DNA from 3 places in the Spiribacter curvatus genome. Region 1 is predicted to be linked to each of the others. Evidence: predicted binding sites of a transcription regulator. Region 1 holds the regulator's gene; each other region holds the start of a gene.

Region 1 (10,441 bases):
AGCAGCCCGTTGAGCAGACCGATCCCCAGTTCCTTGAGGAGTAGCGCTCGGGTGTTACGGGTAGCGATCTGGCCGAGCGCCAGGGCCCGGATCACCAGTGCCAGCGTCTGTGTGCCGGCAATACCGCCCATGCTGGCCACCACCGGCATCAGCACCGCCAACGCCACCACCTCCTGGATGGTCGCCTCGAAAAGGCCGATGACATAGGCGGCGAGCAGCGCGGTCACCAGGTTCAGACCCAGCCACCCGGCGCGCCGCCGTGTGCTCGACCAGACCGGCGCGAACAGGTCTTCCTCCTCGCCCAGACCCGCCATGCTGAGGATGGACTGCTCGGCCTCGTCCCGGATCACGTCCACGACGTCATCGATGGTGATCCGTCCGATCAGCCGGCCCCGGCTGTCGAGCACCGGCGCGGATATCAGATCCCGATCCTCAAACATGCGCGCGACGTCACGATCCGACATCTCGGCAGGAATCACCACGGCCTCGGTGATCAGCAGGTCCTCGACGCGGCCGGCCGGATCACGGGTCAGCAGATCGCTCACCCGGAGGACCCCGAGGAAGTGGTCAAACCGACTCACCACAAACAGATGATCGGTGAGCTCGGGCATCTCGCCACGCATGCGCAGGTAGCGGAACACCACGTCCAGGCTCACGTCGGGCCGGACCGTCACCGTGTCGGTATTCATCAGCCCGCCGGCACTGTCCTCAGGGTAGGCGAGGACGGCCTCAAGGCGCTGACGGTTCTGGTTGTCCAGCGAGTGCAGGATCTCTCCGGTCAGGGTCCGGGGCAGGTCCTGCATGAAATCGGCAAGATCGTCCATATCCATGCCGGAGGTGGCGGCGAGGAGTTCACGCTCATCCATCTCCCGGATCAGGCCGCCACGCACCTCGTCATTGACCTGGAGGAGGACCTCGCCATCGATTTCCTCATCCACCAGCTCCCAGAGGACCTTGCGCTGGGCGGGGGGGAATGACTCCAGTAGATTGGCGATTTCCGAGGGGTGGAGCGCATTGAGCATGCGCTTGGCTTCCGGCAGCGTGCCATCCTGCAGGTGGTCGGTGACCGTCTCGGCAATCCGGCCCTGTTTCTGCTCACGCTCTTCGATCATGGGGTGGTCCTGTCTCCGGTCAGTCGGCTTCACCGAAGCCATCGGCGACCAGCGCCTGAATGCTCTCCAGCGCCTGCTCGGCATCGGCTCCCTCGATAACCAGCTCGAGATCGCTGCCCTGGCCGGCGGCCAGCATCATCAGCCCCATGATGCTCTTGCCGTTGGCTGAGTGCCCCCCGAAATGCACCGTGACTTCGGCCTCGTATTCCCCCGCCGCCGTGGCGAATCGGGCGGCCGCCCGTGCGTGGAGGCCGAGTCGGTTGACGATCCGCAATGGGCACCGGTAGCGCGACTCATCCGACCCCATGGTTCGCCTCGTGATGGCCGATCGCTGGCGGTGTGGCCTGAAGGATACCATCGCGGGCCGCTGACAGGGCTGTTTCCGCGAGGGCGGCGACGGACTGTTCCGGATAGTTGAGTACCCGCAGCAGCATGGGCAGATTGACGCCGGTGATCACCGGATAGCCACGGCCGCGACCGACCGCGACAGCGATATTGGCGGGCGTGGCGCCGAACGCATCGGTGAGGAGCACGATGCCGTCGCCGGCATCGATGTCATCGGCGAGTGACTCGATCCGGCCGCGCGTCGCCTCGGGCGTCTCACCCTCGCCGGGGCTGATGCTGGCGACCGCCAGCGGCAGCGGCTGGAGGATGCCCGCTGCGGTCTCACGCAGCGCGTCGCCAACCCCGGGGTGGGTGATGAGCAGCAGGCCAACGGTCATGGCAGCTCTCGGTGCCGGACCGTTACGCTGATCGCCTGATCGCGCAGATGGGTGGCCAGCGCCTCGATCAGATAGACCGAGCGGTGCTGGCCACCGGTGCAACCGATGCCGACGGTCAGATAGCTGCGGTTTTCCGCCTCGAACACCGGTAGCCAGTCATCCATGAAAGAACGGATCTGCTTGAGGTAACGGGATACCAGTGGGCTGTCGGTGAGGAAATCCGAAACGGCGGCATCGCGTCCCGTCAGGGCACGGAGATCGGGCTGCCAGTGCGGGTTGGGGAGGCAGCGGCTGTCAAAGACGAAGTCGGCGTCGGTGGGCGAGCCGTGCTTGTAGCCGAACGACTCGAGCTGCACCGACAGGTGATTGCCCGACTCCGCCAGTCGGGTACGGATGATGCGGCGTAACTCATGGAGCGTGGTGCGTGAGGTGTCCACCGTCAGATCAGCGCGCTCATTGAGCGGCATCAGCCGCTGCCGCTCGCCACGGATCGCCTCGTTGAGTGGCATGTCGGGTCCGCTGAGCGGATGGCGTCGCCGGGTCTCGGAAAAGCGCTTGAGCAGGGTGTCGTCATCCGCATCGAGGAACACGATTTCGGTGCTGATCCCCTGATCGGCGAGGGCGTCGAGAATGCCCGGGAAGCGACCCAGCGACAGCGGCCGGTTGCGCGCATCGATGCCCACGGCGTAGTCCGTGTCATCGCCGCTCTCGGCGATATGCCGACCGAAGGCGTCCAGCAGATCGACGGGGAGATTGTCGATACAGTAAAAGCCCGAGTCCTCGAGCGTTGCCAGCGCGACACTCTTGCCCGAGCCGGACAGTCCGCTGACGATGATCAGTCGCATGTCCCCACCTCCAGCACCTGTATAAGTTCCGCCACCGGCCGATCCGGCGAAAGGGCGATCTGCGGGATCCGAATGCCGGCGATCACGACCGACTGCCAGTCGGTCTGTGAGGTCGCCGGACGCCGCTCCCGGGTCAGCTCGACCGCCCAGTCAATGGACGCACTGGTGGCGGTCGCCTCCGGACCGAAGCGGCGGGTGACATCAAACAGTCCCGGTCCGCGCAGGCACAGCAGACCCGGCGTGCCGGCAGGCGATCGGCCGGTCAGCTGTCCCGCCGCGATCGTCACATCCACTGCATCATCGGCGATCAGCTGATGCCCATCGCGGAGCAGCATCAGCACGGTATCGCTTTTGCCCATGCCGGCTGCGCCCCGCAGCAGAATCCCGCGACCGTTGACACTCACTAACGTGCCGGGGATCTGCGTCATCCAGCGGTGTTCCCGTCATCCTTGCCCGTGATGATGGCATAGAGCTCGGCATCGCTGTTGCAGTTCCGTAACTGGTCGCAGAGTCGTTCGTCCCTGAACAGTTCGGCCAGGCGCGCGAGGATGCGCAGATGCTCGTCATTGCTGTGCTCCGGCACCAGCAGGGCGAGGAGAAGATCCACGGGCTGGCGGTCGGCGGCGTCAAAACTGATGGGTGTCGACAGCCTGATCAGCGCCGCGCGCGGCGATTCGATATCAGGACTGCGGGTATGGGGCAGGGCGACACCATGGCCAAGGCCGGTGCTGCCGAGGCGCTCACGAACCGTGAGCCCCTCGAAGATATTGCGTGTCGCATCGCTGCCTGCCGGGATATCGGCCATGAGCTGCTCGCTCAGGCGCTCCAGCGCACGTTTTTTACTGGTGACGGTGACGCCGCAGCGCGTGCGCTCCGCCGAGAGCAATCGAGTCAGCTGCATGGCAGTCAGGGTTCCAGGTTGTCGCCGACGCGTCCCTGCTCGCGGTGATGGTCGCTGCGCTTTTCCTTGTGCTTGACGACCTGCCGGTCCAGCTTGTCGACCAGCAGGTCGATGGCGGCATACATTTCATCGGCCGTGGACTCGGCAAACAGCCGGGCACCGCTGACCACCATGGTCGCCTCGGCTTTCCGGGTCTTCTTTTCCACGGTCAGGATCGTGTGGACATCGACGACATGATCGAAGTGGCGCTCGAGGCGCTCGAACTTCTCCTCGACGTAGTCGCGGAGGGCGTCGGTGATGTCGACATGATGGCCGGTGACGTCGATTTTCATGGTTTCCCCTTTTATTGTCTTCTCAGCCCAGACGTTTGCGTTCGGTGGATGAGGCAATGCCCATGACTTCCCGGTATTTGGCGACGGTGCGGCGTGCGACGTGAATCCCCTCGTCGCGGAGCATCTCGGTGAGTCGTGAGTCGCTGAGCGGACGAGCGGGCTTTTCAGCCGCGATCTGGCGCCGGATTCTGGCGCGGATGGCGGTCGCCGAGCACTCACCCCCATCGGCGGTCGGGACATGGCTCGAGAAAAACTGCTTGAATTCGAGCGTGCCCTGGGGGGTGAGAATGTACTTGCGGGAGGTGATCCGTGAGACCGTGGACTCGTGCATATCGATCGCCTCGGCGACATCGCGCAGCACCAGCGGCTGCATGGACTCTTCACCATACTCCAGAAAGCCCTGCTGGCGCTCGACGATGCACTCAGCCACCCGCTGCAGGGTCTCACCCCGGGACTGCAGGCTTTTGATCAGCCAGCGCGCCTCCTGCAGGTGCTCGCGCAGAAGGCTGTTATCGCGACTGCCATCGCCACGCCGGATCAGGCTGGCATAGTAATCATTGACGCGGATCCGGGGGGACGCCTCCGGATTGATCTCCACCTGCCAGCGGCCATTGACGCGCCGGACCCGGCAGTCGGGGACGACGTACTCGGTCCGGGTCTCGCCGAATCGTGAGCCGGGGTGCGGATCGAGCTGGCGGATAAGCCGCAGGGCCTCATCCAGCGTCGCCTGATCGACACCGAGTCGATCCCGCAGGACCGACTGCTGAGCGCTACCGAAGAGCTTCCAGTCGGCGTCGATGGCCCGCCGTGCCACCGCCCGGCCGGGCGTTCCGCTCGGCATGGCATCGATCTGGATGCGCAGCGCCTGACGGGCATCGCTCGCCGCGACGCCGATGGGATCCATGTGCTGGAGGATCGTCAGCACCGCATTGACGTCATCCTCGTCGATATCCCCGTCACCTCCGAGCGTCTCGAGCAGATCAGCCAGGGGCTCGGTCAGATGACCCCGTTCGTCGAGAGCATCGATCAATGCGGCGGCGATGCGCCGGTCCCGCTCACCGAGGCTGGAGAGATCGACCTGCCACTGGAGATGATCCTGTAGCGAGCCGGACGGGGCTGCATGACGGTCGAGGGAGTCATCACCGCTGCCGGGCTCATCCCAGTGGTCGGCGACCGTGATGCCTTCGCCGAACTGGGTCGCATCGGTGGCGCTCGACCCCAGTACCGCTTCCGATGGGTCGACCGCTGGCTCGCCGGGCGCTTCGGACTGCTCGTCGGCGGCCGCTGTGTCGGTGTCATCATCCGGCTCGAGCATGACGTTCGACTCGAGCGCTTCGCGGATCTCCAGGCTCAGCTCGGCGGCCGGCAGCTGCAGCAGCCGGATCGCCTGCTGTAGCTGTGGTGTCATGGTCAGCTGCTGACTGGCCCGAAGTTCAAGCGATTGCTTCATTGTTTCCCGCGCCCTCTTTGATGGCACCAGACTAACGCCGGGCGTGAACCCCTCGCCAGTCTCAGAGCTGGAAGTCCTCGCCGAGGTAGACGGCACGCACCTCGGCATTGTCGAGAATCGTCGCGGGTGTCCCATCGGCGATCACCCGGCCGGCATTGAGGATGCTGGCCCGATCGACGAGCGCCAATGTCTCGCGGACATTATGATCGGTGATCAGAACGCCGATGCCACGATCGGCGAGGTGGCGGACGATGCCCTTGATGTCACCGACGGAAATGGGATCGACACCCGCGAATGGTTCGTCGAGGAGAATGAATCGTGGATCGGCGGCGAGTGCCCGGGCAATCTCCACGCGCCGGCGCTCTCCACCCGAGAGGCTGATGCCGGACTGCTCGCGCAGATGCCCAATGCTGAACTCCTCCATCAGGGCATCGGCCTGCTCGAAGCGGCGGGTCCGTGAGAGATCATCGCGGGTCTCCAGCACGGCGAGCAGGTTATCGACCACCGACAGGCGCCGGAACACGGATGCCTCCTGGGGCAGATAGCCGATTCCCCGTCGCGCCCGGGTGTGCATGGGCAGTCCAGTGATGGTCTCGCCGTCGAGCCATATATCGCCGCCATCGGCGCGGATCAGGCCGACGATCATGTAAAAGCTTGTGGTCTTGCCGGCGCCGTTGGGGCCGAGCAGCCCCACGATCTCGCCGCTCTCCAGCCCGAGAGACACCCCATCGACGACCGCATGGCCGCGATAGGCCTTATACAGACCGTTTGCCTCGAGTCGATTCCGTGTCATCCGATTCAATCCGTTGCCGGCGTCACAGTGACATTGACGCGCTCGGCATCGTCATCACCGCTCTCTGCCACCGTTCGGCCGGCCTGGGGGTAGTGAGTGATGACCCGCCCGGTAACTGTATTGTCGCCCTGCCACAGCCGTCCGCCCTGGCGCAGGATCAGCCGCTCGGGGCCGATGGCAAAATACTCCATGCGGGGTGCCTCGGCATGCCGGGTAGCCGCATCGGCCAGTGTCTCCCGGTAAGTGGCCGGGGCACCGTCGACGGTGACACGCTCCAGCCGGCCGTCATCGTCGGCGTAGACATGCATGACATCGCCCTCGATGCGCAGCCTTCCCCGGGTCAGCACCACCTCGCCGCGGTAGACGCTGATGCCCCGTGCATCATCCACCTCCGCGCTGTCGGCGATGAGTTCAACCGGTGGCGCGCTGGCGTCATTGGTGCCGTCCTGGCCGTGTGCCACTGGCAATCCGATCAGGAGGCACAGAATGGCGCCGGTCAGGCGGTATTCAGGATGAAGCCGCATCATGTCGTCCCCTTACATTGTTCAGTAGCTCGATACGCCGCTCATCGAGCCAGGCGCGGGCGCCGATGGCATCGATCCGGGTGCCCGGTTGCGTCAGCGTCACAGCGCGGTCGGTCTCGGCATACCGCTCGGGTATCTCGAGTTCCAGCAGCGTGGTTGTCAGCCGGGTCATACCGGCGGGGCGCTCGCGCTCGATGACGACATGGCCGGTCAGGCGCGCCTGTGTCTGCTCGGGTCCGATCCAGGCGTGATCGGAGTGCCCGCGCCAGGGTGCGCCCTCATCGGTTGCCACGCGCCACTCCGGTGCGGCCAGTCGCCAGGCCTCGTCGCCGCGGTTCTGGCGGGCATTCGGGGAGCGCACCCGCCAGGCGACATGACCCTCGACATCGGTTGTGGTCAGCGTGACATCGCGGGCGTAGGCCGCCAGTGCCGATTCAGTACCCACGCTGGCAGTGCGATCACCGCTGTCGGTCCCGATCATCCGCCAGCCGATCAGTGCCACCAGGATCATCGCCAGCAGGCCGATGGCTGCCCGGCGCACGTCAGACAACGCCCGCGCGCAGCAGGTCGTGCATATTCAGCGCCCCGGACAGACAGCCCGCTGCATCATTCACGAGCAGCCCATTGATGCTGTGCCGTTCCATGACGGCAAGGGCCTCGGCGGCGAGCTGCGAGACCTCGACACAGCGTGGATTGGCGGTCATGACGGTGTCGATCGCCGTGGCATGGACATCCACACCCTCATCGAGCGCGCGGCGCAGATCACCGTCGGTGAAAATGCCCAACACCTGCCGTTGCGAATCGACCACTGCGGTCATCCCCAGCCCCTTACGGGTCATCTCCAGCAACGCATCGGCCATTGTCGTCTCCGGCAGCACGACAGGGATCGCCTCGCCGGTATGCATCAGGTCCTCGATACGTAGCAGCAGGCGTCGGCCGAGACGGCCACCCGGGTGGGAGTGCGCGAAGTCCTCGGCGGTGAATCCGCGCGCATCGAGCAGCGCGATCGCCAGCGCATCGCCCATCGCCAGCGCGGCCGTCGTGCTGGCGGTGGGCGCGAGACCGAGGGGGCAGGCCTCGGCATCAACACCGGCGTCGAGGTGGATGGTCGCGGCGCCGGCAAGCGTCGATCGGGCATTGCCGGTAATGGCGATCAGATCGAGTCCGCGGCGCTTGATGGCCGGCAGCAGTCGATTGATCTCCTCCGTCTCCCCGGAGTTCGACAGGGCGATGATGCAGTCCCCGGACGTGATCATCCCCAGATCGCCGTGGCTGGCCTCGCCCGGATGGACGAAAAACGCCGGGGTACCGGTGCTTGCCAGCGTCGCCGCCAGCTTGCCGCCGATATGCCCTGATTTGCCCATCCCCAGCACGACCACGCGTCCGCTGCAGGCCAGCAGAGACCGGCAGGCATCGGCAAAGGTCCCGTCAATACGGGACTGGAGCGCGTCGAGCGCCGCCATTTCGGTCTCAACGACGGCACGGCCGAGGCGACAGAAGTCTGTATCCGCAGTCATTGTCTTGGCCCTTAACCCTGGCTGTAGAACAGCAGCCCCTGATACGCGAGGTAGGCAATGACCAGCACCCCGCCTTCCCATCGATTCAACCGACCGCGCTGGCCGACCAGAAAGCCCATGACCGCGATCGCCAGCATGAAGCCGGTCATGATGCCGTAATCCCTCGCCAGCCCGCTCATATCAAAGCTGAAAGGCGCGATGGCGCCGGCAATCCCCAGTACCGCCAGCAGGTTGAAGAGATTCGAGCCCATGATATTGCCCACCGCGAGCTCGCCCTCGCCGCGCCGCACGCTGGCGATACCGGCCGCAAGCTCAGGCAGGCTGGTGCCGACGGCGACGATCGTCAAACCAATCACTAGGTCGCTGATACCCAGTCGGCTTGCCAGTGCCACCGCCGCCCAGACGAGAATCCGTGAGCTGGCGATCAGGATGACAAGCCCTGTAGCGGTCCATAGCATCGCCTGGCGGGGCGGCATGGCCGCCGGCACCGCCGATGCGAGTTCGCGGCTGATCAGGGCATCGTCGCTCCGGGCGTGGCGCGACTGCCAGGCCATCCAGGCGAGGACGCCGACCATGCCGGCGAGGAGCAGCAGGCCGTCCAGGCGCGACAGTGTGCCGTCGACGAGGAGGGCACCGGTCGCCACGACAACGAACATCAGCAGCGGGAACTCGCGGCGCAGGATCCCGCTACCGATGATCAGCGGGCTGACCAGTGCGGTGGTCCCCAGGATCAGCCCGACGTTGGCGATATTCGATCCCAGTGCGTTGCCCAGTGCAATACCCGGCGTGCCCTCGAGCGCGGCGATGGTGGAGACCAGCATTTCCGGCAGGGAGGTCCCGATGCCCACCACGGTCAGGCCGATGAGCAGACTCGATACACCGAGGTGACGGGCAAGGGCAGAACTGCCATCGACAAAGCGGTCGGCGCTCCATGCCAGGGCGACGAACCCGAGCGTGATTGTGATGATGAGGGATGCGAGCAGCATGGGCTCCAGTCTGTGACACGGTACTCGGCGTACGGTATCGCATTTGACCGGTGTCATGCCTTGGCGGATACTCAGGCCCCCATCGAAAATCGTCATCAGCGAAGCCAACCGCATGCCAGCAAGCCAGTCCGAGGCGTTGATCGACCTGAGCGGCGTCGTTTTCAGCCGCGGCCAGCATCGACTGTTCGACGGCATTGATCTACAGGTCCGTCGGGGCGAAGTAGTGGCCATCATGGGGCCGAGCGGGACCGGCAAGACAACGTTGCTGCGCCTGATCGGCGGTCAATTACGGGCGGCGGCAGGACGTGTGGCCGTCGATGGTGAGTCGGTGGCCGGACTCTCGCGTGGCGACCTCTATCGAATGCGCCGGCGGATGGGGGTGCTGTTTCAGAGCGGTGCTCTGTTCACCGACATGAACTGCTTTGACAACGTCGCGTTTCCGCTCCGCGAGCATACCCAGCTGCCGGAGACGCTGATCCGGACCGTTGTGCTCATGAAGCTCGAGGCAGTGGGGCTGCGCGGGGTTCGTGATTTCTACCCGAGCGAGCTGTCCGGTGGGATGTCGCGACGGGTGTCGCTGGCCCGCGCACTCGCGCTGGATCCGGAGATCATCCTCTACGATGAGCCCTTCGCCGGCCAGGACCCCATCTCCATGGGCGCGCTCATGCAATTGATCCGGCAGCTCAACGATGCCCTGGGGCTGACCAGCGTGGTCGTCTCCCACGATGTGGGTGAGACCCTGCAGATCGCCGATCGGGCCTATGTGATCTCGGACGGTCGGGTGATCGAGTCGGGCACGCCGGACGAGCTCCGCAACAGCCAGAGCGCCTGGGTGGATCAGTTCCTCAACGCGCTGCCGGATGGTCCTGTGCCGTTTCACTATCCGGCCGCTCCGATCGCCGAGGATCTGCGGCAGGGGGATGGATGATCGGCGGGTTTCAGCGCCTGGGGGCCACCAGCCTGGAGACCGTTGCGACACTGGGTCGCGCGGTGATGTTTCTGCTGCGGGTGATGGGCGGGGCCGGTACGCTGGTCCGCAGGCCCCGCCTGCTCGCCCACGAGGTCTACTCGGTGGGCGTCCTGACCCTGGTCATCATCATCGTCTCCGGGCTTTTCGTGGGCATGGTGCTGGCATTGCAGGGTTATTACACCCTGGTCGACTTCGGTGCCGAGCAGTCGCTGGGTGTGCTGGTCGCGCTATCGCTGACCCGTGAGCTGGGTCCAGTGGTCACGGCACTGCTGTTCGCCGGCCGCGCGGG
Region 2 (10,441 bases), 380 kb from region 1:
ATCATCAAGACCGCGGACATTGAGGAAGGTCTCCTGCTGCCCGGCAAAGGAGGCGTCTGGCAGGTCCTCGGCCGTCGCTGAGGAGCGTACCGCCACCGATAGATCGGTTTTTCGTGCCCGTTCGACGAGCTGATGCCACGCGGTGGTGATTGCATCATGCAGCGGGGCGGGGAAGGGCGTCTCGATAATCATCTCACGGATCCTCGCGCCCACCCGGGCGAGTTCCTGGACATCGTCGATATCAAGCCCCTCGAGGGCGGCCTCAATCCGCGGTCTCAGGCCGCTCTCGTCAAGGAAATCCCAGTAAGCCTGTGCGGTCGTCGCGAATCCGCCCGGTACCTGCACGCCGGCATCGGATAGATTGCTGATCATCTCCCCGAGGGAGGCATTCTTGCCGCCAACGCGCTCGACATCATTCATGCCCAGCGACTCGAACCAGACTACGTATTCGCTCACTACCGCTCTCCCGTTAAAAGTTTTTTCCACACCGGTACACTGACCGCCGATTGTGGTCCATCAAGCTGAGTCCTGCCATGTCTGACCCGCGTAGCGTTTTCTTTATCTCCGATCGCACCGGCATCACCGCCGAGACGCTCGGCCAGAGTCTGTTGACCCAATTTGCGCTCGACTGCTCACCGGTCAGCATGCCGTTCACCGACAGCCCCGAGGCGGTTGATGCCGCGATCGAGCGGATCGAGGCGGCGGGGCGACGCAACCAGTCGCGGCCGATTGTGTTCAGCACGATCATCGACGCGGGTCTGCGTAATCGCCTGCGCCGGGTAAACGCCGTCGTGCTGGACTTCTTTGACACCTTCATCGGACCGCTGGAAAGTGAACTGGGTATGGAGTCGAGCCATACCATCGGCCGCAGCCATGGCATTGCTGACCCCGGGGCGTACAAGCTACGCATTGATGCCATGAACTACGCCCTCTCCGCTGACGATGGCGCGGCTGTGCGCCATTATGAACAGGCAGACGTGATTCTGGTGGGTGTGTCGCGCTGCGGCAAGACGCCGACCTGTATCTACATGGCGCTGCAGTACGGGATCTATGCCGCCAACTACCCGCTGACCGATGATGACCTGTTGAGTGGTCGGTTGCCGGAGGTGCTGCGGCCGTATCGCCAGCGGGTGTATGCGCTCACGATCCGGCCCGAGCGACTGGCCCAGATCCGGGCCGAGCGGCGCGCCAACACCCGCTACGCATCGCTGCGCCAGTGCCAGTATGAGACCGTCCGCGCCGAGGGGCTCTTTCACCAAGAGAAACTGCCTTTTTCGAACACAACGACCATGTCCATCGAGGAGATCGCCGCCATGATCATTCAGTCCCGCCAATTACCGCGGCGACTGTATTAAATTCGCGGTCGCATTGCCAGTCGGGGGCGTCGCCCGGTCAGTGCCTGTGCTACGATTCGCGCATGATGATGCAGACCGGCAATATCGTTGCGGAACGGCCGCCACACGGCAGTTTCGCGGCGCTGATGGAGCTCTACGAAAGCAACTATATCTATCTGCGCCGACTCGTCCCTCAGCTCGACGGCCGGCGCGATGCGCAGGTCTCGAGTGTTGACCGCGGGCCTGATCTGCACCTCGAAGTGATCGAGCGCTGCCCATATACGACCACGCTGATGCTGACCCACCGCTTTCCCCGGGCGGAGGGCGACGAGTCGTTGCCCGATCTGCAAGTCCGCATCTATCACGACGCCCGGGTGGCTGAGGTGATGAAGACCGACGCCGAGGTTTCGGCGCGGGGAGTGCTGGCGTGGCGCTGGGCGGCCAATCGCTTCCTCAATCGCTGGCTGCTGTATTGTCTGGGCGAGGGGCATGGGTTTCCCACGACCGAGGGGGATGCGGTCATCCTGCGGCCAGCGGCACGTCGCTGGTCGGTCTGAGGGGCACGGCTGATGCGTCTGTCCACGAAGGGGCGCTACGCGGTCACCACCATCATGGATCTGGCCCTGCACCAGGGGAATGGGCCGGTGACACTCGCCGATATCTCCCAGCGCCAGGACCTGTCGCTGTCGTATCTCGAGCAGCTTTTCGCTCAGCTGCGTCGGCACGGGTTGGTCCATGGGGTACGGGGGCCCGGCGGCGGCTACCAGCTGGCAATGGCGGCCGATCGCATCAGCATCGCGGCCGTTATCCTTGCTGTGGAGCAGCGCGTGGACACCACGGCCTGCGGCGGTGACGAGAACTGCGCCGAGGGCAATCGCTGTATCACCCACGATCTGTGGGCCGAACTCTCCGATCAGATCGAGGCCTTCCTGGGTGGGATCACGCTCGCTGATCTCGCCGCCGATCCGGCCCTCATCGCCGCCAGCGGATAATCGGATCAGGGTTCGAGATCGACGAGGCCGAGCTTGACCGCTGCGAGTGCTGCCTCGGCGCGGGTGGACACATTCAGTTTGAGATAGATCGACTTGATGTGTCCGGCGACGGTCGAGGGACGAATCACCAGGGCGTCGCCCACCCGATGCCGATCCCAGCCCTGGGAGAGGAGAGAGAGGACTTCGATCTCGCGTTGGGTCAGGCCTGCCGACCCGGCACTGGACGGCATTGACGGGTGACCGCCCTCAGGGTCGACGAGAGGGTGTTCGAACTGCTGCATCATCCGCCGCGTGATTTCCGGTGACAGTCCAGGCTCACCCTTGCCAATGGCCGCAATCAGCGCAGCGACCCCCTCACTCCCCTGATCCTTGAGAATGTAACCGCTCACGCCCTGTCGCAGTGCCGCCAGGAGGTGAGGGTCATCGTCGTGACGGGTCAGAAGCACCCGGGGGGAATCGGGGTAGAGCATGCGCATCTGCTCGATCAGCTCCAGGCCCGAGCCATCGGGCAGGTAGAAGTCTGTGATCAGCAGTCCCGGCATCGAGCGACCGAAGTGCCGATACGCCGCCTTGATGCCTGATGTGGAGACCAGATCAATCTGCGGCCACAGCGTGTACAGGATATGGCTGATGCGGCGCTGCTCACTTCCATCCGGGTCAATGATCAGAGCCCGCTTCATGCAATAACCCGTTTCCTCAGTGCTGGAGAATCTGCTCGAGAAATTCGCGCGTGCGCGGCTGTTCTGGATTCGTGAAGAACTGGCGGGGTGGGGCCGCCTCAACGATCTGGCCACCATCCATGAAGATGACCCGATCGGCAACCGTCTTCGCGAAGCCCATCTCGTGAGTGACGCAGATCATCGTCATACCACTGCCAGCGAGCTCGATCATGACATCGAGCACTTCCTTGATCATCTCCGGGTCGAGTGCCGAGGTCGGTTCGTCGAACAGCATGATCTTGGGCTGCATGCACAGCGCACGGGCGATAGCGACCCGCTGCTGCTGGCCGCCGGATAGCTGCCCCGGATACTTGTCGGCCTGCTCTGGAATGCGGACGCGCTCGAGATAGTGCATGGCCATGTCGATCGCTTCGGAGCGCGGGGTCTTGCGGACCCAGATGGGCGCAAGCAGGCAGTTTTCGAGCACACTGAGGTGGGGAAAGAGATTGAACTGCTGGAAGACCATGCCGACCTCGCAGCGGATGGCCTCGATTTTCTTGACGTCCTCATTGAGCTCGACCCCATCAATGACGATCTCGCCGCGCTGGTGGGCCTCGAGGTGATTGAGGCAGCGGATCAGCGTCGATTTGCCTGATCCCGACGGCCCGCAGACCACGATCCGCTCCCCCTTCTGGACATTGAGATTGACCGCGTTGAGGACGTGGAACTCGCCGAACCACTTGTTCAGATCGGTGACCTGGATGATGTTCTCATCGCTTGCCGCCGAGGCGACCGGCGCCCCGATCACATCGGCCTCGAGTGTCGCGCCATCGTCTGCCATGCCTTGCATCCTTTTGTTTACTGGCGGTGATCGGTATCGAGCTGTTTCTCAATGCGATGGCTGTAACGGGACATGCCAAAGCAGAAGACCCAGAAACAGAAGGCGACGAACAGATAGCCCTCCGCCATGACATTGTTCCATGCCGGATCACTGAGCGTGGATTTCACCGCGCCCAGCAGATCGAAGAGCCCGATGATCAGAACCAGCGTCGTGTCTTTGAAAAGCGATATGACCGTGTTGGCGATGCCCGGGACCACGATTTTCAGTGCCTGCGGCAGGATGATCAGCCGCATCCGGCGCCAGTAGCCCAACCCCAGTGCTTCTGCCGCTTCATACTGTCCCCGCGGGATTGCCTGTAACCCGCCACGGACCACCTCGGCCATATAGGCGGCCTGGAATAAGGTGATGCCGACGAGCGCGCGCAGGAGCTTGTCGAAGCTCACGCCGTCGGGGAGGAAGAGTGGGAGCATCACCGATGCCATGAACAGAATGGTGATCAGTGGTACAGCCCGCCAGAACTCGATGAAGACCACGCAGATGCCACGGATGATGGGCATCTCTGAGCGTCGGCCGAGCGCCAGTGCGACACCGATCGGCAGCGCCGCGATGATGCCGACGTAGGCGAGGATCAGGGTCAGCATCAGCCCGCCCCACTGGGACGTATTCACTGATTCCAGCCCGAACAGACCGCCGGATATGAGGATGTAGCCCGCGACCGGCAGGCCGGTGATGCCAAAGATGCCGGCCCAGCGACCCACTCGCGAGGGCAGTGGGAGAAAGGGGGGCACAACGGCGAGGGCAAAGAGCACGAAGGCCAGTGTGGGCCGCCAGCGCAATGCCTCCGGATAGAAGCCATACATGAAAAAGCCGAAACGCTCCTGGATGAAGATCCAGCAGGCACTGTTGGGATTGCAGGCCTCGACCCCCGCGCCGGTGAACACCGCGCTGAAGAATGCCCAGTCGATCAGGGGCACCAGGGTTGTCAGCAGGTAGTAGCCCACCACGAGCGTCACGATGCTATTAAGCCAGCTGGAGAACAGATTCTCGCGTAACCAACGGACAATGCCGCGCTGGACCACCGGTGCTGACTGGCTGGGGAGTGGCTGATGGGTGGCCATGTCTCTACCGCTCCTCGAGCGCGACCGCGCGATTATAGATATTCATCAGCAGCGAGATGCTGAGACTGATCGTCAGATAGACCGCCATCGTCATCGCGACGATCTCCACGGCCTGGCCGGTCTGGTTGAGCGAGGTGCCCATGAATACGTTCACGAGATCGGGATAGCCGATCGCGACCGCCAGCGACGAGTTTTTGGTCAGGTTGAGATACTGGCTGGTCAGCGGTGGAATGATGACGCGCAGCGCCTGGGGAACAACCACCAGTCGCAGCACACGCCGTGGTGGCAGACCCAGCGCCAGCGCCGCCTCGGTCTGTCCGCTGCTCACAGAGGTAATGCCCGAGCGTACGATCTCCGCGATGAATGTGGCGGTATAGATCGTGAGTGCGACGAGCAGGGCGCCCAGCTCCGGGATCGCTGTGATGCCGCCGGTAAACCGGAACGTACCAAATGTGGGGATATCCCACCCGATGGGCTGACCGGTGAGGAAGTAGACCAGCGTCGGCAGCCCCAGAATCAGCGCCAATGAGACCGGGAAAGCGGGGAAAATCCGACCCGTGGCGGCCTGGCGGCGTCGTGCCCAGATGACGAGCGTTGTGGACACGATCAGCGCGATCACAAGCGTCATGCCCATCCAGCCCGCACCGGATTCAAAGACGGGCTTGGGAATAATAATGCCGCGGTTGCTCAGAAAAGCGACTCCAGCGACCTCGGTCGCCTGCCGTGGTCCGGGCAGGTTGCCAAGCACAGCGAAGTACCAGAAGAAAATCTGCAGCAGCAGCGGTACGTTACGGAAGATTTCAATGTAGGCGAGCGCCAGTTTGGCGACCAGCCAGTTGGTCGAGAGCCGCGCGATACCGACAATAAAGCCGACAATCGTCGCGAAGAGGATGCCCAGTCCGGACACCAGGAGCGTGTTCGTCAGTCCCACCAGAAAGGTGCGGCTGTAGGTCATGGTCTCGTTGTATTCGATGAGACTCATGATGATGCCGAAGCCCGCGGTTTCGTTGAGGAACCCGAAACCCGTCTTGATACCCCGGCTTTCCATGTTGGTGATTGTGTTCTGGAAGAGCGTATAGCCGACCCAGGCGACGGCGGCCATCGCGATGATCTGGAATACCAGGGAGCGGACCCGCGGGTCGTTCCAGGGCTTGGGGTTTCCCGGCCTAAGCGGCCCCTGATCACTGCTCATTGATGCCGGCCTGTTCCCGTTATTCGGTAGTCTGGGAGATACCGGGGATCGATGATCGATCCCCGGTATCGTTCATGCGAACCGGTGCAATTACCGGAATGGGGGTGCGTAGAGGATGCCGCCCTCCGTCCAAAGCTCGTTGTTGCCCCGGTTGAGGCCGAGCGGCGTATCCGGTCCGACGTTACGCTCAAACATCTCGCCGTAGTTGCCCACCTGCGTGATGACTTCGACCATGAAGTCGTCATCAAGGCCGAGGATTTCGCCCATGTTGCTGGACTCGCCGAGGATGCGCTGAACGCTGGGATTGTCGGAGTCCATCATCTCGTCGACGTTATCCGCGGTAATGCCGTACTCCTCGGCATTGATCTGACCGAACAGGACCCACTTGACCACGTTGAACCACTCGTCATCGCCCTGACGGACGACTGGGCCCAGCGGCTCCTTGGAAATGATCTCGGGCAGGATCTCCGCGGATTCCGGATCGGACAGCTGCGTTTTCAGGGCCGCCAGCTGCGAGGTGTCCGAGGTGAGGACGTCACAGCGGTTATTGTCGAAGCCCTGCGCACTGGCCTCGGACGTATCGAAGACGATCGCGTCGTATTCCATGTCATTGGCCCGGAAGAAGTCGGCCAGGTTGAGCTCGGTCGTGGTGCCGGCCTGGGTACACACGGCTGCGCCATCGAGGTCATAGGCACTGTCGACGCCGAGCGCCGTCTTGATCAGAAAGCCCTGGCCGTCGTAGTAGTTCGTCCCGGTAAAGTTGAGCCCCAGCGATGCGTCGCGGGTGGTGGTCCAGGTGGTGTTGCGCGACAGCATGTCGATCTCGCCCGACTGCAACGCGGTGAATCGCTCGGCGGCCGTGAGTGGGATGAATTCCACCGCATCGGCATCACCAAGGACTGCCGCGGCGACGGCGCGACAGGTGTCGACGTCAATACCGCTCCAGTTACCGCTGCTGTCGGGTTGCGAGAACCCGGGAAGCCCATTGCTGACGCCGCAGCGCATTTCGCCCGCATCACGGACTTCCTCCAGCGTGGCAGCCTGCGCTGAGCCTGCGAAGGCCAGTAGCCCGGTGGCTGCGAGCCCCATGGTCATGATTGTCTTTTTCATTCCTGCTTTCCTCTCTTTTCAACGAGGGTGTGCAAAGCCAGTACGGCACTCATTAAGGACGCAAAGTCCATGCCAAGCGTGCCGTTTCTCCTCCTCAGGCACCCTCAGCCGGGTGTGCCGATCACCTTTATGTCATGGATGCACCATCCTGGACAAGGCTATCAGCCACTGCACCGATAAGGCGCGTTGCAGCGGCGTGGACGCTGCCTCGACGGCCTGCGAGCATATACGCTCATTTCTTTTGCGAGAGCGCCCATGGAGCTGGCCTTCGATCTGCATCTGCCCCGCCATATCCGCTTCGGCCGCGACGCCGCCGCCAGTGGCGCGGAGACGGTGGGTACCAGGGGTCAACGACCATTGCTTATTCATGGTGCGAACCCTCGACGATCGCAATGGCTCGTCGACGCGCTGACTGCCGCCGGTTGTCCGCCGATCACCTTTGCCTGCCCGCACGAGCCGGATGTCGCGCTCATCGAGGCGGCGGTCGCCACCGGACGTCGCAGCGGTGTGGATGTCGTGGTCGGCCTGGGTGGGGGCTCGGTCATCGACACCGCCAAGGCTGTCGCGGGACTGATCCCCGCCACCGGCGAGGCAGTGGACTACCTGGAAGTGGTGGGGAAGGGGGCCGCATTGGATGCCGCGTTGCTGCCCTTTATCGCACTGCCGACCACGGCCGGTACCGGCACCGAGGCGACCCGCAACGCCGTTATTGACGTCCCCAGCGCGCGCCGCAAGGTTTCGCTGCGCGACCCCCGACTTTTGCCCGCTGTGGCGATCGTTGATCCCGCGCTCACCGACCACACCCCCGCAGCGGTCACACTCCCGAGCGGTCTGGATGCCATCACGCAGGTGATCGAACCGTTCATCAGTTGCCGCGCCAATCGCTTCACCGATGCCCTGTGTCGCGATGCCATCCCGCTCGGGATTGATGCGTTGCGCACGCTCATGGCGCAGGAGGATTCCGCCGCGCGCGATACCATGGCGTGGGTGAGCCTATCCGGCGGACTGGCCCTTGCCAATGCGAAACTAGGCGCCGTGCATGGCCTGGCCGGACCGCTCGGGGGAATGACCGACATGCCCCATGGCGCGATTGCCGGGGCGTTACTGCCGGCCGTGTTGCGGGCGAATCGAGCGGCGACCGACGGGCGAACGGCCGACCGGATCGGGGAGGTCGAGCACTGGATCGCCAAGGCACTTGGCTGCGAGGTCCACAGCGCGATCGATCATCTGGCGGTCTGGGCGCGGGCGCAGGGTCTGCCCGGGTTGGGTGATGCGGGCCTGGATCCGGCGGAACTGCCGGTCATCGCTGAGGCGGCGGCGCGGTCCTCGTCGATGCAGGGCAATCCCGTGGTGCTGCCTGCAGAACGACTGGTGGAAGTGATGGAACAGGCGTGGTGATCCGCGCTTGTCGGCGCAATAGCGCTTCGCCATACTTCGCAGCCTGATGCGAGTATTGCTGCGTTTGTCTCGGGCCATCGACGCCCTGAACGATCGGGTCGGCATCGTCCTGCGGGGCGTGGCGCTGCTGCTGATCGCGCTTGGAGTGATTAATGTCGTTGGACGTTACCTCGGTGCCCGACTGGGAATGCAGCTCTCATCCAACGCTCTGCTGGAAGGCCAGATCCAGGCCTTTGCGATCATCTTCCTGCTCGGCAGTGCCTATCTGCTGCGCCACGATGGGCATATCCGGGTCGACATCCTGCAGACTCGGTTCAGTCGCCGATTACGCGCCTGGGTGGACCTGCTCGGTACGCTACTGGCCCTCGTTCCGTTCTGTGGGGTCATGATCGCGTATGGCATCGACTACGTCGCTCTGGCCTGGTCACGCCTTGAGGTCAGTCCCAATCCCGGTGGGCTTCCGCTCTACCCGATCAAAACGGTGCTCCTGATCGGCTTTACGCTGCTGCTGCTGCAGGGGGTCAGCCAGGCCATCAAGGCGGCTGCGACGCTACGTGAGCACGGGTCATGATGCTGATAGAGCTGTTGCCCCTGGCGATGTTCCCCGTCCTCCTCATGCTATTGCTGACCGGCTATCCGGTGGCGTTCGCACTCGCCGGGACGGGACTGCTATTCACGCTGATCGGTAGCGACTGGTTGCCGGGTCTGGGCATCAGCCTGCCCTGGGAGCCGCTGTTCCGAGTCGCGCGATTGAATATCCTGCCGCAGCGGGTCTATGGCTCGGTGATGGATAACTACACCCTGGTGGCCGTGCCGTTTTTCATTTTTATGGGCAGTATGCTGGAGCGATCCGGCCTCGCTGAGGATCTGCTGCAGACCATGGGGCGACTTTTCGGCCGGCTGCGCGGTGGCCTGGCCATCTCGGTGGTACTGGTCGGTATGCTGCTCGCCGCCGCCACCGGTGTGGTCGGTGCCTCAGTGGTGACCATGGGCGTGCTGGCGCTGCCGGTGATGCTCAAGTACGGCTATGACCAACGGCTCGCGACCGGGACCATTGCCGCGAGTGGCACGCTGGGTCAGATCATTCCGCCGTCGATCGTGCTGATCATCCTGGGTGATCAGATGGGCGTCAACGTCGGTGACCTGTTTGTCGGCGCCCTCATCCCCGGGCTGTTGCTCGGAGCGGCCTATATAGTCTGGATTGCCCTGGTGGCCTGGCGCCGTCCCCTTGCGGCACCGGCACTGCCGGACGGGGCGGATGACCGGGGTGCGGCGGGTGCGCTGTGGATCGCGGTCCTGCGCTGTCTGGTGCCGCCATTGGCACTGGTGGGGGCGGTGCTGGGGACGATCTTCTTTGGTATCGCCACGCCCACCGAGGCCGGTGCGATGGGTGCCTTCGGGGCCCTGCTGCTGGCACTCGCCTACGGCAAGCTGTCGTGGAATAACCTGTTTTCGGTCTCTGATACCACTGTACGGCTGACCGCAATGGTATTCACGATCCTGGTGGGGGCGACGGTCTTCGCCACGGTTTTCAGTGCCATGGGCGGCAAGTGGCTGGTGGAGGACTTCCTGCTCGCGCTCCCCGGCGGCGAACTGAGCTTCATCCTCTTTGTGATGCTGACCATCTTTGTGCTCGGCTTCTTCCTCGATTTCATCGAGATCACGTTCATTGTGGTGCCGCTGATCAGCCCCATCGCCGAGAGCTTCGGACTCAGTCCGCTGTGGTTTGCCGTGCTGATCGCAATGAATCTGCAGGCCTCTTTCCTGACTCCACCGTTCGGGTTCTCGCTTTTTTAC
Region 3 (10,441 bases), 610 kb from region 1:
TATCGGCGTCAATCTGATAGCGGTATTCGGTCTCGCCCAGCATGATGCCGGCGAGGAAGGCGCCAAGGGCGAGGGACAGGCCGGCCAGGTGGGTCACCCAAGCTGCCGCGACGGCGATCAGCAGGACCGTCAGGGTGAAAAGCTCGTTGGAGCGCGCCCGGGCGACTTCGTGGAAGATCGGCCGCAGCGCCTTGCGCCCGATCCAGACCATCGCTCCGAATACCGCAACGCCCTTGACCAGTGAGAGCCCCATCTCGACGGGCAGGGAATGATCACTGTTGCCGGCGAGAATCGGGATCGCGATCAGCAGCGGGACAACGGCCAGATCCTGGAACAGCAGCACGCCAATGGCTCGCCGGCCATGCCGGGTGTGGATCTCGACCTGCTCGGTCAACTGCTTGGTCACGATCGCGGTGGAGGACAGGGCCAGGGCACCGCCCAGCACCAGCGCGATTTCCGGTGAACCGGTCATCCACCAGGCGATCCCGCCGAACAGCACCAGGCAAACCAGTACCTGGCTGGCACCCAGTACGCCCACGGCCCAGCGCATGGCATGCAGCTGGGGGAACGAGAACTCCAGACCAATCGTGAACAGCAGAAAGACCACGCCGAACTCGGCGATCAGATGTGTGCTCTCGGTCTCCGGGACGAGGCCCAGCGCCGATGGACCGAGCGCTATGCCCACCGCCAGATAGGCGATGATCGGTGGCAGCGACAGGCGTCGGAAAAGTGCGACGGCCGCCACCGAGGTCGCCAATAGCAGGATGATGCTTTGCAGGCCGTCCATGCGTTCTGATTGATTCCCGGGCTAGCGATAGCGATTGAGGGTCAGACCGGCGAGATCGATCGCCGGCGTCCGTCCATCGATCATATCAGCAACGACCCGGCCGGCGCCGGCTGCGAATGTCCAGCCCAGGTGGCCGGCGCCGGTATTCAGATAAAGCCCGCTGACACCGCTCTCGCCGAGGATCGGGGGACCGTCGATGGTCATCGGCCGCAGACAGGCCCATTGCTCAGCGGCGCTGGCATCGATCTGAGCCGTCAGGGCCGGGAAGTTCGCCAGTCCCTGTTCAAGGACGGTGCGTACACGCTGTGGTCGGATGGTCCTGTCATAACCGGTGAACTCCGCCGTACCCGCGATGCGCAGTTGGTCACCCAGGCGCGTGATAACGATCTTGCGGCCATCATCGATGATTGGCATCGCCGGTGCTGCCTCGATGCCTCCCACCGGCAGCGTCGCGGAGTAGCCTTTGACCGGTCGGATCGGCAGACGGACGCCGACCTGACGGGCCAGACGCGGTGCCTCCGCGCCCGTCGCCAGTACGAAGGCATCGGCGTCGATGGTGCCGTGATCGGTCTCGATGGTCTGCAACCGACCTGCCTCGACCCGAAGATCTCGAACGGACTCTCCCAGCCGGAGCGTCAGCCCCCTTTCGACAGCCGCCTCGCCGAGGCGCTGGCAGAAAATCCGGGCATCGCCACTGGCATCGTCCGGATAGAAAAAACCGCCTGCGAGATCGCCCTCAATGTCGGCGAGCGCAGGCTCATAGTCGCTGACGGCGGCCGGTGACAGTGCCTCGTGACGTACTCCGGCATCCGCCATCAAGGCGCTGCTGGTGTGCGCGGTCTGCATTTCCGCCTCGCTGCGGAAAATCTTCAGGATACCGGCATGTTGCTGGGTGTAGTCGATCGCCACGCGGTCTTCAAGCTCGCGCATGAGTCTGAGGCTATACACCGCGAGGCGCGCATTCACCGCTGTGTTGCGGGCATGGTGGTGCGCCCGGCTGTAACGCAGAAAGCCCACGCCCCAGCCAACGAGGCTGGGGATTGCCGTGGGCCGTAACAGCAGCGGAGAGTTCTCGCGGCCGATCCAGCGCAGCAATTGGCCGAGTGCCTGGGGGGTATTCCAGGGTTCGGTATGGCTGGCGTGGAGCATAGCGCCATTGGCGTGGCTGGCTTCCGAGGCAAGTTCAGGCGCACGGTCCACCAGCGTGACGGAATGACCGCTGTCGAGCAGATACCAGGCGGTCGTTATGCCCACCAGGCCGCCGCCAATCACGGTGATATGCACAGAACCTCCTTCAACGCATCGCCACCAGTCTAACCTGCTGCAGGGCGGAACGGTCTCCGCGGGGGGTCAGATCGGACCCGCTCCCGATAAGACAACGCCTCGGCGACATGGTGTTCCCGGATCGCCGTGGTGCCCTCCAGATCGGCGATGGTCCGGGCAATCCGCCAGCATCGATGCCATCCGCGCGCGGACATCGCGAAACGCTCTGTCGCCTGTTTCATCAGGGCCTGGCCAGCCGGGTCCAGACCGGCATCGCGACGCATGACGTTGACCGGGAGATGGGTAGCGGCGAGACCGTCACGATCGATCTGTCGGGCGCGTGCGGCCTCGACCCGGGCCGCTACCGTGACCGTTGGCTCGCCCTCTCGGGCCTGGTCGAGTTCGGTGGCGGTCAGCCGTGGGACGTTGATCTGCAGGTCGATGCGATCGAGGAGTGGTCCGCTGATGCGGTTGCCGTACTGGCGGATCTGGCCGGGTGTGCAGCGGCAATCGTGGTCGGACTCGCCGTGATGGCCGCAGGGGCAGGGGTTCATGGCCGCAACGAGCTGGAAACGCGCAGGAAAGCGGATCTGGGCCCTGGCGCGGGAGATACTGATCTCCGCGGTCTCCAGCGGTTCTCGCAGGGCCTCCAGCGCCTCGCGCGGGAACTCGGGGAGCTCATCGAGGAACAGGACGCCGTGGTGGGCCAGTGATATCTCGCCGGGCCGCGGACGGGCGCCGCCGCCTGTCAGTGCCCGAGGCGAGGCGCTGTGATGTGGGCTTCGGAACGGCCGCTGACGCCAGTCGCGGGGATCGAACTGCCCCTTGGCAATGGAGTGCAGTGATGCTGATTCCATGGCCTCGGTATCGTTCATCGCCGGCAGCAGCCCCGGCAATCGGGCGGCCATCAGGCTCTTGCCGCTGCCCGGTGGTCCCGATAACAGCAGACTGTGCCCACCGGCTGCCGCGATTTCCAGGGCGCGCCGGGCGTGGGACTGACCGATGACATCACTCAGATCGAGTGGCTGAGGCGGATTGACAGGCGTATCCGGTTGGGCCGCCGGCAGGAAGGAGGTAGCGGTGAGATGGCGGCACACGTCGAGCAGATGATCGGCACCATATACCTCACCGCCGGCCAGTGCCGCCTCGGCGCCATTGGCGTTCGCGACGACCAGCGATTCCCCCGCCGCCGCGCAGCGCAACGCCACCGGCAGCGTGCCGTTGACCGGTCGGAGACTGCCGGACAGGGCGAGTTCGGCGCAGACCACGGTATTGTCGAGCCGCTCACGGGGCAGTTGGCCGGATGCCACGAGTATGCCCAGTGCGATCGCCAGATCGAAGCGGGCACCGTCCTTGGGCAGATCGGCGGGGGCGAGGCTGACGGTGATGCGCCGGCGGGGAAACTCGAAACCGCTGGTGGTCAGCGCCCCACGGACGCGGTCCCGCGCCTCGCGCACGGCCGTGTTGGGTAGCCCGACAATGGATAGCGAGGGTAGGCCACCACCGAGATGGACTTCGACATCCACGCGCGGTGCGTCAATCCCGACGGCGGCGCGGGCCTGAATGAGTGCCAGTGACATGGCAACGCACCTCCCTGTGCGAAGCGAATGGTCGGAGGCGGCAGGGTTACTCGCTGGCGTCGTCCGGCGCTGACTGATCGGCCATCGGTGCATTGCCTTCGAGCGCTGCGACCCGCGCTTCCATGGCCTCAAGCCGCTCGCGGGTGCGGGCCAGTACTTTGGCCTGGGCATCGAACTCCTCGCGGGTGACCAGCTCCATGCGATTGAAGGTGCTCTGCAGCGCTACGCGGGCATTTTTTTCGACTTCCGCCTGAAAGTCCCTCAGCCCGCTGGGCAGGTTCTCGGAGAAACGCTTCGCCATTTCATCGAACTGTTTCGGATCGAGCATTATTCGGCCTCCGTTGTCTTTGCGATCAGTCTAAGCCGTTGACGGGGAATTCCCAATCCACCCGGCGCGTTGATTTTGGTGCAACTGACGAACGGTGATTGCACTTATTCGGTGCAATGAACCGTGAGCGAGCATTTGATCCCCGCCAGGCACTGGTGATCGCCCGTTGGCATGGTCCCTGCATATACCCAGATGCATTTATATCGTTCATGGGTGCCGGTCTTGTCCGGTCCCGATAGGGGAGTTCAGGCATGAAGCTGATCACTGCGATTATCAAGCCTTTCAAACTCGACGATGTCCGGGAGTCACTCTCGGAGATCGGCGTACAGGGCATCACCGTTACCGAGGTCAAGGGATTCGGCCGTCAGAAAGGCCATACCGAGCTCTATCGCGGCGCCGAGTATGTCGTCGATTTCCTGCCCAAGATGAAAGTCGAGGTCGCGCTTGGCGATGACCTCGTCGAGCGGGCGACGGAGGCCATCAGCAAGGCGGCCAATACCGGGAAAATCGGCGACGGCAAGATCTTTGTCGCGGCGATCGAACAGGCGGTACGCATCCGCACTGGCGAAACCGACAAAGACGCACTCTAAGGCATCACTGGGAGTCTGAAATATGTCTGCAGAATTCAACGAACTGGCCTATGCGCTGGATACCTTCTACTTCCTGATCTCGGGCGCACTGGTGATGTGGATGGCCGCTGGCTTCACTATGCTTGAGTCGGGCCTGGTGCGCTCGAAAAACACCACCGAGATCCTCACCAAGAACGTCGCGCTCTACTCCATCGCCTGCATCATGTACATGCTGATGGGCTACAACATCATGTATGGCAGCGGCATGAGCTCGCTGATTCCGTCCTTCGGCGGGATTCTGGGGGCCGCTGACAATGCGGCGGCCGATGTGGCCGCCGGCAGCGATGCCTACTACTCGAACGTGTCGGACTTCTTCTTCCAGGTCGTGTTCGTGGCAACGGCGATGTCGATCATCTCCGGCGCGGTGGCCGAGCGGATGAAGCTCTGGGCCTTTCTGCTGTTCACCGTGATCCTGACCGGCGTGATCTATCCCATCCAGGGTTTCTGGAGCTGGGGCGGTGGATTCCTTGCCGATATCGGTTACTCGGACTACGCGGGCTCCGGCATCGTCCACATGTTCGGCGCGGCTGCAGCCCTCGCGGCGGTGATGGTGCTGGGTCCGCGCAAGGGCAAGTTCGGCCCGAACGGCGAGGTCAAGCCAATCCCTGGCGCCAACATGCCGCTCGCCACGCTGGGTGTCTTCATCCTTTGGTTCGGCTGGTTCGGCTTTAACGGTGGCTCGGAACTCAAGGTGTCCGATGTGGGCTCCGCCAACGCAGTGGCACTGGTGTTCGCCAATACAAACCTGTCCGCCGCTGGCGGTGCCGTGGCCGCGCTGGTCACTGCCCGGCTGATGTTCGGCAAGGCCGATCTCACCATGGCATTGAACGGAGGCCTTGCGGGGCTGGTGGCCATCACGGCCGGGCCGAATGTCCCGAGCCTGCTCGCGGCCGCGCTGATCGGAGTCGTGGGCGGTGTGCTGGTGGTCTTCTCGATCGTCGGGCTCGACAAGCTCAAGCTTGATGATCCGGTCGGTGCCATCTCGGCTCACGGGACGGCCGGTATCTGGGGCCTCCTTGTGGTCCCGCTCTGGTCCGAAGGCGCCAGCTTCGGTGCACAGCTCATCGGTATCGCCACGATCTTCGTCTGGACCTTTGGCGTCAGCTATATCCTCTGGAGCATCCTCAAGGCGGTCGTCGGAATCCGCGTGACCGAGGAAGAGGAAGAGACCGGCCTGGATATCGTCGAATGCGGTGTCGAGGCTTACCCGGAATTCAACTACTCGCGCTGATGCGGATCGGTTGAATCCACGCTCAACGGGCGCCTTCGGGCGCCCGTTTTTTGTGTGGGGTCGCAGAATGCCCTGCTAGACTGCAGGGCCTGACGCTGTCTGATCCATCAAAGGAGAGAATCATGAAAGTGGGTGTTGCCGGACTCGGTGTTATGGGCCGTGGAATGGCCCGGAACCTGTCAGCCGCGGGTCTGCTGGCCGGCGTCTGGAATCGGACGCGGGCCAATGGTGAGGCGCTGGCCGAAGAGCTGCAGGTGCCGCTGACCGAGGATGCAGCGGCGCTCGCGCGACTGTGTGATGTCGTGATCACCTGTGTGAGTGCCGATCAGGATGTCCGTGAGGTCGTCGGTGCACTGGCCGATGGCGTCAGCAAGGGCGATGTGGTGATCGATACCTCAACCATTGGCGTGGATACGGCGGAGGCCGCTGCCGAGACGCTGCGGGCGCGCGGCGCGGAGTTCCTCGATGCGCCGGTCACCGGCGGCCCCGAGGGCGCCGACACCGGCACACTGCAGATCATGGTCGGTGGCGATCCCGACGTGCTTGAGCGTATCCGTCCGGCGCTGCAGGCGATCGGCAGTGGTGCGACGCATTTCGGGCCAGTGGGCTATGGTCAGCGCGCCAAGGCCGTCAATCAGGTCATGGTAGCGGGCCTGGTGCAGGCGATCAGCGAGTCGTTGTCATTCGCCGAGGCGAGTGGTCTGGATACTGAGCGTCTGCTCCCGGTCCTTACCGGCGGCGCGGCGGGCAGCCGCCTGCTCGAGCGCCGCGGCAGCCGGATACTGGCGGGGGACTTCGAGCCCGGGTTCCGCGTCTCTCTGCATCACAAGGACCTGAACCTGTGCCGCGACCTGCTGCAGAAGCTGGACGTCAGCCTCCCCCTGGTGGAGATGACGATCAAGCATTACGAACGTCTCCTCGAGCAGGGGTATGGCGAGGAGGACACCTCGGCGCTGTTCCGGCTCAAGCGCGACCTGTTCGCGTCCGGCAACCGCAAAAGCCTCTAAACGCAGGAACCGGTCGCGGCGGCGGGCTATCCCCCTGCTTGAAGCAGGATCGATTCGATTTCCTGATCGGCCATCTGCGCCCGGACGCCGTTGACTTGCTGGAGCTCGCTGAACGGGCCGACGCGGACCCGGTGCCAGGTCTCACCGCCGGGTAGCTCAACGGCCTGTATGCGGGCCTGGATCCCCAGTAGGGCGAGTTTCGCCTTCAGCGAATCGGCATCCGCCGCCTGACGGAAACTGCCGGCCTGGAGCAGGTAGCGTTTGCCCTCCTCGGATGCGGGTGCTGGATCGCTGTCGGGGGCCGGTTCCGTGGGGGACTCGGCCTCGGGTAGCGCCTGTGTCCCTGAGTCACTCGCCGGCGTCTCTTCCTCAGCGACTTCCACCTCCTGCTCGTTGAGCAGACGATAGAACTCGAATCGCGGCTGGTCAGATCCACCGGCCGTCGCGTTGTCACTATCGGCGGTGGTGGCCGTTTCGTCCGGTGCGGCCGTATCCGGCCGGCGATGCTCGAGATGCACGACAAGCGCCACCATCAGCCCGATGGCGAGCCCGGTCACCCCCCATGCAAACGGCATCCGGCTGCTTTTAGCGCTATTGCCGGATCGGGTCTTCCGGCTCGCCTGACCACTGCTCTTGCGGGCCGGCGGTCTTGTCGTGTTGCGCTTCGCGGCCATGCCTACATGCGTTCCGGTGCCGATACGCCGAGCAGCGCCAGACCATTGTGGATCACCTGCCGGACCGCCTGGATGAGCGTGAGCCGGGCGTCCCGTAGCGCCTCATCGTCCACCAGAAAGGTATGGGCGTTGTAGTAAGTGTGGAACGCGCCGGCCAGTTCGCGCAGGTAGGCCGCGAGCTGATGGGGTTCATGGCTGGCGGCGGCGGATTCCAGTACCTCGCTGTAGCGACCGAGCGAATCGATCAGTGACTGCTCGTGATCGGCGGTCAGCCGTTCCAGTGCGGTAAGGCCCATGTCCCGGTCATGGTGCAGACCGCGCTCCTCGAGCTGTCGCAGTACGCTGCAGACCCGGGCGTGAGCGTACTGGATGTAGTACACCGGATTGTCGTTGGACTGTGATTTCGCGAGCTCCAGATCGAAGTCCAGATGCTGTTCCGGGCGGCGCATGACGTAGAAGAATCGTGCCGCGTCATTGCCCACTTCCTCGCGCAGTGCGCGCAGTGTCACAAACTCGCCGGAGCGGGTCGACATCGGCAGTCGCTCGGATCCGCGGTAGAGAATCGCGAACTGCACCAGCCGGAACGTGAGCGCCTCGGGCGGATGGTCGAAGGCGGCGAGACTCGCCCGTACCCGAGCCATATAGCCGTGGTGGTCGGCGCCGAATACGTCGATGGCATGGCTGAAACCGCGATCGAACTTATTCAGATGATAGGCGATGTCGGAGGCAAAGTAGGTCGTCTGGCCATCCGCACGCCGGACGACGCGGTCCTTGTCATCGCCATAATCGGTGGATCGGAACCACAGCGCACCGTCCGAATCATAGAGTTTGCCCGCCTCCTGAAGGCGCTCGAGTGCCTGCTCGACGGCACCGGTTTTCACCAATGCCCGCTCGCTGAACCATCGATCGTAGCGAACACCGAAGGCGGCGAGGTCCTCGTCGATGTCTCCGGTGATGGTGCTAACGGCGGCTTCAAGCACCTCTTGGTAACGGGTCTCACCCAGACAGGCGCGGGCCCGTTCGACCAGTGCGTCGATATGCGCTTCCTTATCGCCGCCGGCATTGGCATCCGCCGGTAGCCCGGTGGTGAGCTCGGCGGCAGTGATGCGGTAGCGCTCGCCGCCACTGGCCTCGAGATCGCGGGCAATGCCGTGAATGTAGTCGCCGCGATAGCCATTGGTTGGGAAATCGAGCGTCTCGCCGCGGTGTTCCAGATAACGAACCAGCACGCTCACCGCAAGGATATGCATCTGACGGCCGGCATCGTTGATGTAGTACTCGCGGTGGACGTCGTAGCCCGTGGCCGCGAGGATATCCGCCAGTGCCGCTCCGAACGCCGCTCCCCGACCGTGGCCGACATGCAGTGGGCCGGTCGGGTTGGCGGAGACGAACTCGACGATGACACGCTCGCCCTGACCGTGATGACTACACCCGTACTGAGCCCCCTCGCGATGGATGCGGGCGATCACCGCATTCGCGGCATCCTGCGTGAGAAAGAAATTGATAAACCCCGGGCCGGCTACCTCGACACGCTCGACATGCGGGTGGATCGGTAGATGGCTGACCAGCTTTGCCGCCAGATCCCGGGGGCTCTGCCGCGCCGGCTTGGCAAGGCGCATGGCGACATTGCTCGCGTAGTCACCGTGGCCGCTGCCACGGCCGCGCTCGAGCTGGATGTCGATCTGTTCTGGCAGGGATAGGGATTCGGCATCAGCCAACGAGCGAAGCGCCTGGCGCAACAGATCGACAAGGTCTTGTTTCATCGGTGAGTCAGTTTCCGGCTAGTAAATGAGCAACCATTATCCGGCCTCGGTCGCAGTCTTCAAGCGCTATAGTGCCTCGACTGGATCGACATCCACCGACCAGCGGACCTGTCGTGCCTCGGGGATACGTGAGAGCCCCGGCAGCCAGCGGCTCAGGAATGTCTGCAGGCTGTTCCGTGAATCGGCCAGCAGCATGAGCTGGGCGCGATGACGGCCGGCCCGGCGCTCCATTGGCGCCGGATAGGGTCCGAGCCGTTCGATGGCCGCATCGCCGGGCGTCTGCTGCATCGCCGCCTGCAGAAAGGCGTTGGGTGCATCGCGTGCGGTCGCCTCGGCACGGATCAGCGCCATGGCCCGCGCGGGTGGCAGCCCGGCCGCTTCGCGCTCCGCGAGGGCCGTGCGCGCGAAGGCACTGTAGCCGCCGTGTAGCAATTGCTGGAGCAAGGGGTGCTCCGGGTGGTGCGTCTGGATGACGACCTCTCCGGGTCGGTCGGCACGGCCGGCTCGCCCGGCCACCTGCACGATCTGCTGGGCGAGGCGTTCCGGTGCCCGGAAATCGGCTCCGAACAGGCCCTGGTCGGCGTCGATAATCGCCACCAGTGTCACGGCGGGGAGATGATGGCCCTTGGCGAGCATCTGCGTACCCAAAATCAATCGGGTCTCGCCATCCCGGGCCTGACGCATGGCCTGTTCGAAGCTGCCCCGTCGGCGCGTGCTGTCGCGATCGATGCGCACCGGTGGCGTGTCCGGGAAGGCGTCGGTCAGTGCCGCCTCGATCCGCTCGGTCCCCAGTCCCAGAGCACGGAGATCGACGCTGCCGCAGCTCGGGCAGTGATGGGGGATGGGCCGTTCGCGGTCACAGTGGTGACAGTGCAGTCGCCGGCGGCCACGGTGATAGGTGTAGCGGGCGTCACAGCGGTCACACTCGGCAAGCCAGCCGCATTCATGACAGATCAGAGTCGGGGCGAACCCGCGTCGATTGAGGAACAGCAGGGCCTGGCCACCGGCGTCGAGATGGCCGCGGACCCGATCAAGCAGGGGCTGCGACAGGCCGTCCCGGGTGGGCTCGCCGCGCATATCCAGAAGCTGCAGCGATGGAGGCCGGGCATCGCCCGCTCGTTGTCTGAGCGGGTAGCACTGATAGCGGCCCGTCGTGGCGTTGGCAAGGCTCTCCAGCGA

What was found. Region 1 encodes sigma-54, which starts transcription at its own class of promoters, with help from an activator protein. Its sites were predicted from a motif close to TGGCANGNTNCNTGCTT; they were not measured.
Region 2: a site for sigma-54 is predicted at 7,305-7,321, ahead of SPICUR_RS05885 (amino acid ABC transporter substrate-binding protein). Genes of this name have one in related genera too.
Region 3: a site for sigma-54 is predicted at 4,126-4,142, ahead of glnK (P-II family nitrogen regulator). Genes of this name have one in related genera too.

What each region holds. Positions count from the first base shown of each region.
Region 1 covers NC_022664.1:1,572,660-1,583,100, reverse strand. Annotated here, with positions in the region: gene mgtE (magnesium transporter) at 1-1,112, opposite strand, end outside; gene SPICUR_RS07745 (HPr family phosphocarrier protein) at 1,132-1,419, opposite strand; gene SPICUR_RS07740 (PTS sugar transporter subunit IIA) at 1,406-1,834, opposite strand; gene rapZ (RNase adapter RapZ) at 1,831-2,679, opposite strand; gene SPICUR_RS07730 (HPr kinase/phosphorylase) at 2,670-3,107, opposite strand; gene SPICUR_RS07725 (PTS sugar transporter subunit IIA) at 3,104-3,580, opposite strand; gene hpf (ribosome hibernation-promoting factor, HPF/YfiA family) at 3,586-3,912, opposite strand; gene SPICUR_RS07715 (RNA polymerase factor sigma-54) at 3,935-5,362, opposite strand; gene lptB (LPS export ABC transporter ATP-binding protein) at 5,424-6,155, opposite strand; gene lptA (lipopolysaccharide transport periplasmic protein LptA) at 6,161-6,682, opposite strand; gene lptC (LPS export ABC transporter periplasmic protein LptC) at 6,663-7,220, opposite strand; gene SPICUR_RS07695 (KpsF/GutQ family sugar-phosphate isomerase) at 7,222-8,196, opposite strand; gene SPICUR_RS07690 (calcium/sodium antiporter) at 8,208-9,182, opposite strand; gene SPICUR_RS07685 (ABC transporter ATP-binding protein) at 9,295-10,110, shown strand; gene mlaE (lipid asymmetry maintenance ABC transporter permease subunit MlaE) at 10,107-10,441, shown strand, end outside.
Region 2 covers NC_022664.1:1,188,898-1,199,338, reverse strand. Annotated here, with positions in the region: gene ppsA (phosphoenolpyruvate synthase) at 1-456, opposite strand, end outside; gene ppsR (posphoenolpyruvate synthetase regulatory kinase/phosphorylase PpsR) at 534-1,355, shown strand; gene SPICUR_RS05915 (DUF1249 domain-containing protein) at 1,418-1,891, shown strand; gene SPICUR_RS05910 (Rrf2 family transcriptional regulator) at 1,904-2,326, shown strand; gene SPICUR_RS09915 (response regulator) at 2,332-3,006, opposite strand; gene SPICUR_RS05900 (amino acid ABC transporter ATP-binding protein) at 3,023-3,826, opposite strand; gene SPICUR_RS05895 (amino acid ABC transporter permease) at 3,844-4,944, opposite strand; gene SPICUR_RS05890 (amino acid ABC transporter permease) at 4,949-6,136, opposite strand; gene SPICUR_RS05885 (amino acid ABC transporter substrate-binding protein) at 6,227-7,246, opposite strand; gene SPICUR_RS05880 (iron-containing alcohol dehydrogenase) at 7,502-8,644, shown strand; gene SPICUR_RS05875 (TRAP transporter small permease subunit) at 8,691-9,215, shown strand; gene SPICUR_RS05870 (TRAP transporter large permease) at 9,215-10,441, shown strand, end outside.
Region 3 covers NC_022664.1:255,462-265,902, forward strand. Annotated here, with positions in the region: gene SPICUR_RS01255 (monovalent cation:proton antiporter family protein) at 1-787, opposite strand, end outside; gene SPICUR_RS01260 (D-amino acid dehydrogenase) at 809-2,071, opposite strand; gene SPICUR_RS01265 (YifB family Mg chelatase-like AAA ATPase) at 2,101-3,630, opposite strand; gene ubiK (ubiquinone biosynthesis accessory factor UbiK) at 3,677-3,958, opposite strand; gene glnK (P-II family nitrogen regulator) at 4,210-4,548, shown strand; gene SPICUR_RS01280 (ammonium transporter) at 4,571-5,818, shown strand; gene SPICUR_RS01285 (NAD(P)-dependent oxidoreductase) at 5,941-6,825, shown strand; gene SPICUR_RS01290 (SPOR domain-containing protein) at 6,852-7,499, opposite strand; gene argS (arginine--tRNA ligase) at 7,502-9,262, opposite strand; gene SPICUR_RS01300 (primosomal protein N') at 9,329-10,441, opposite strand, start outside.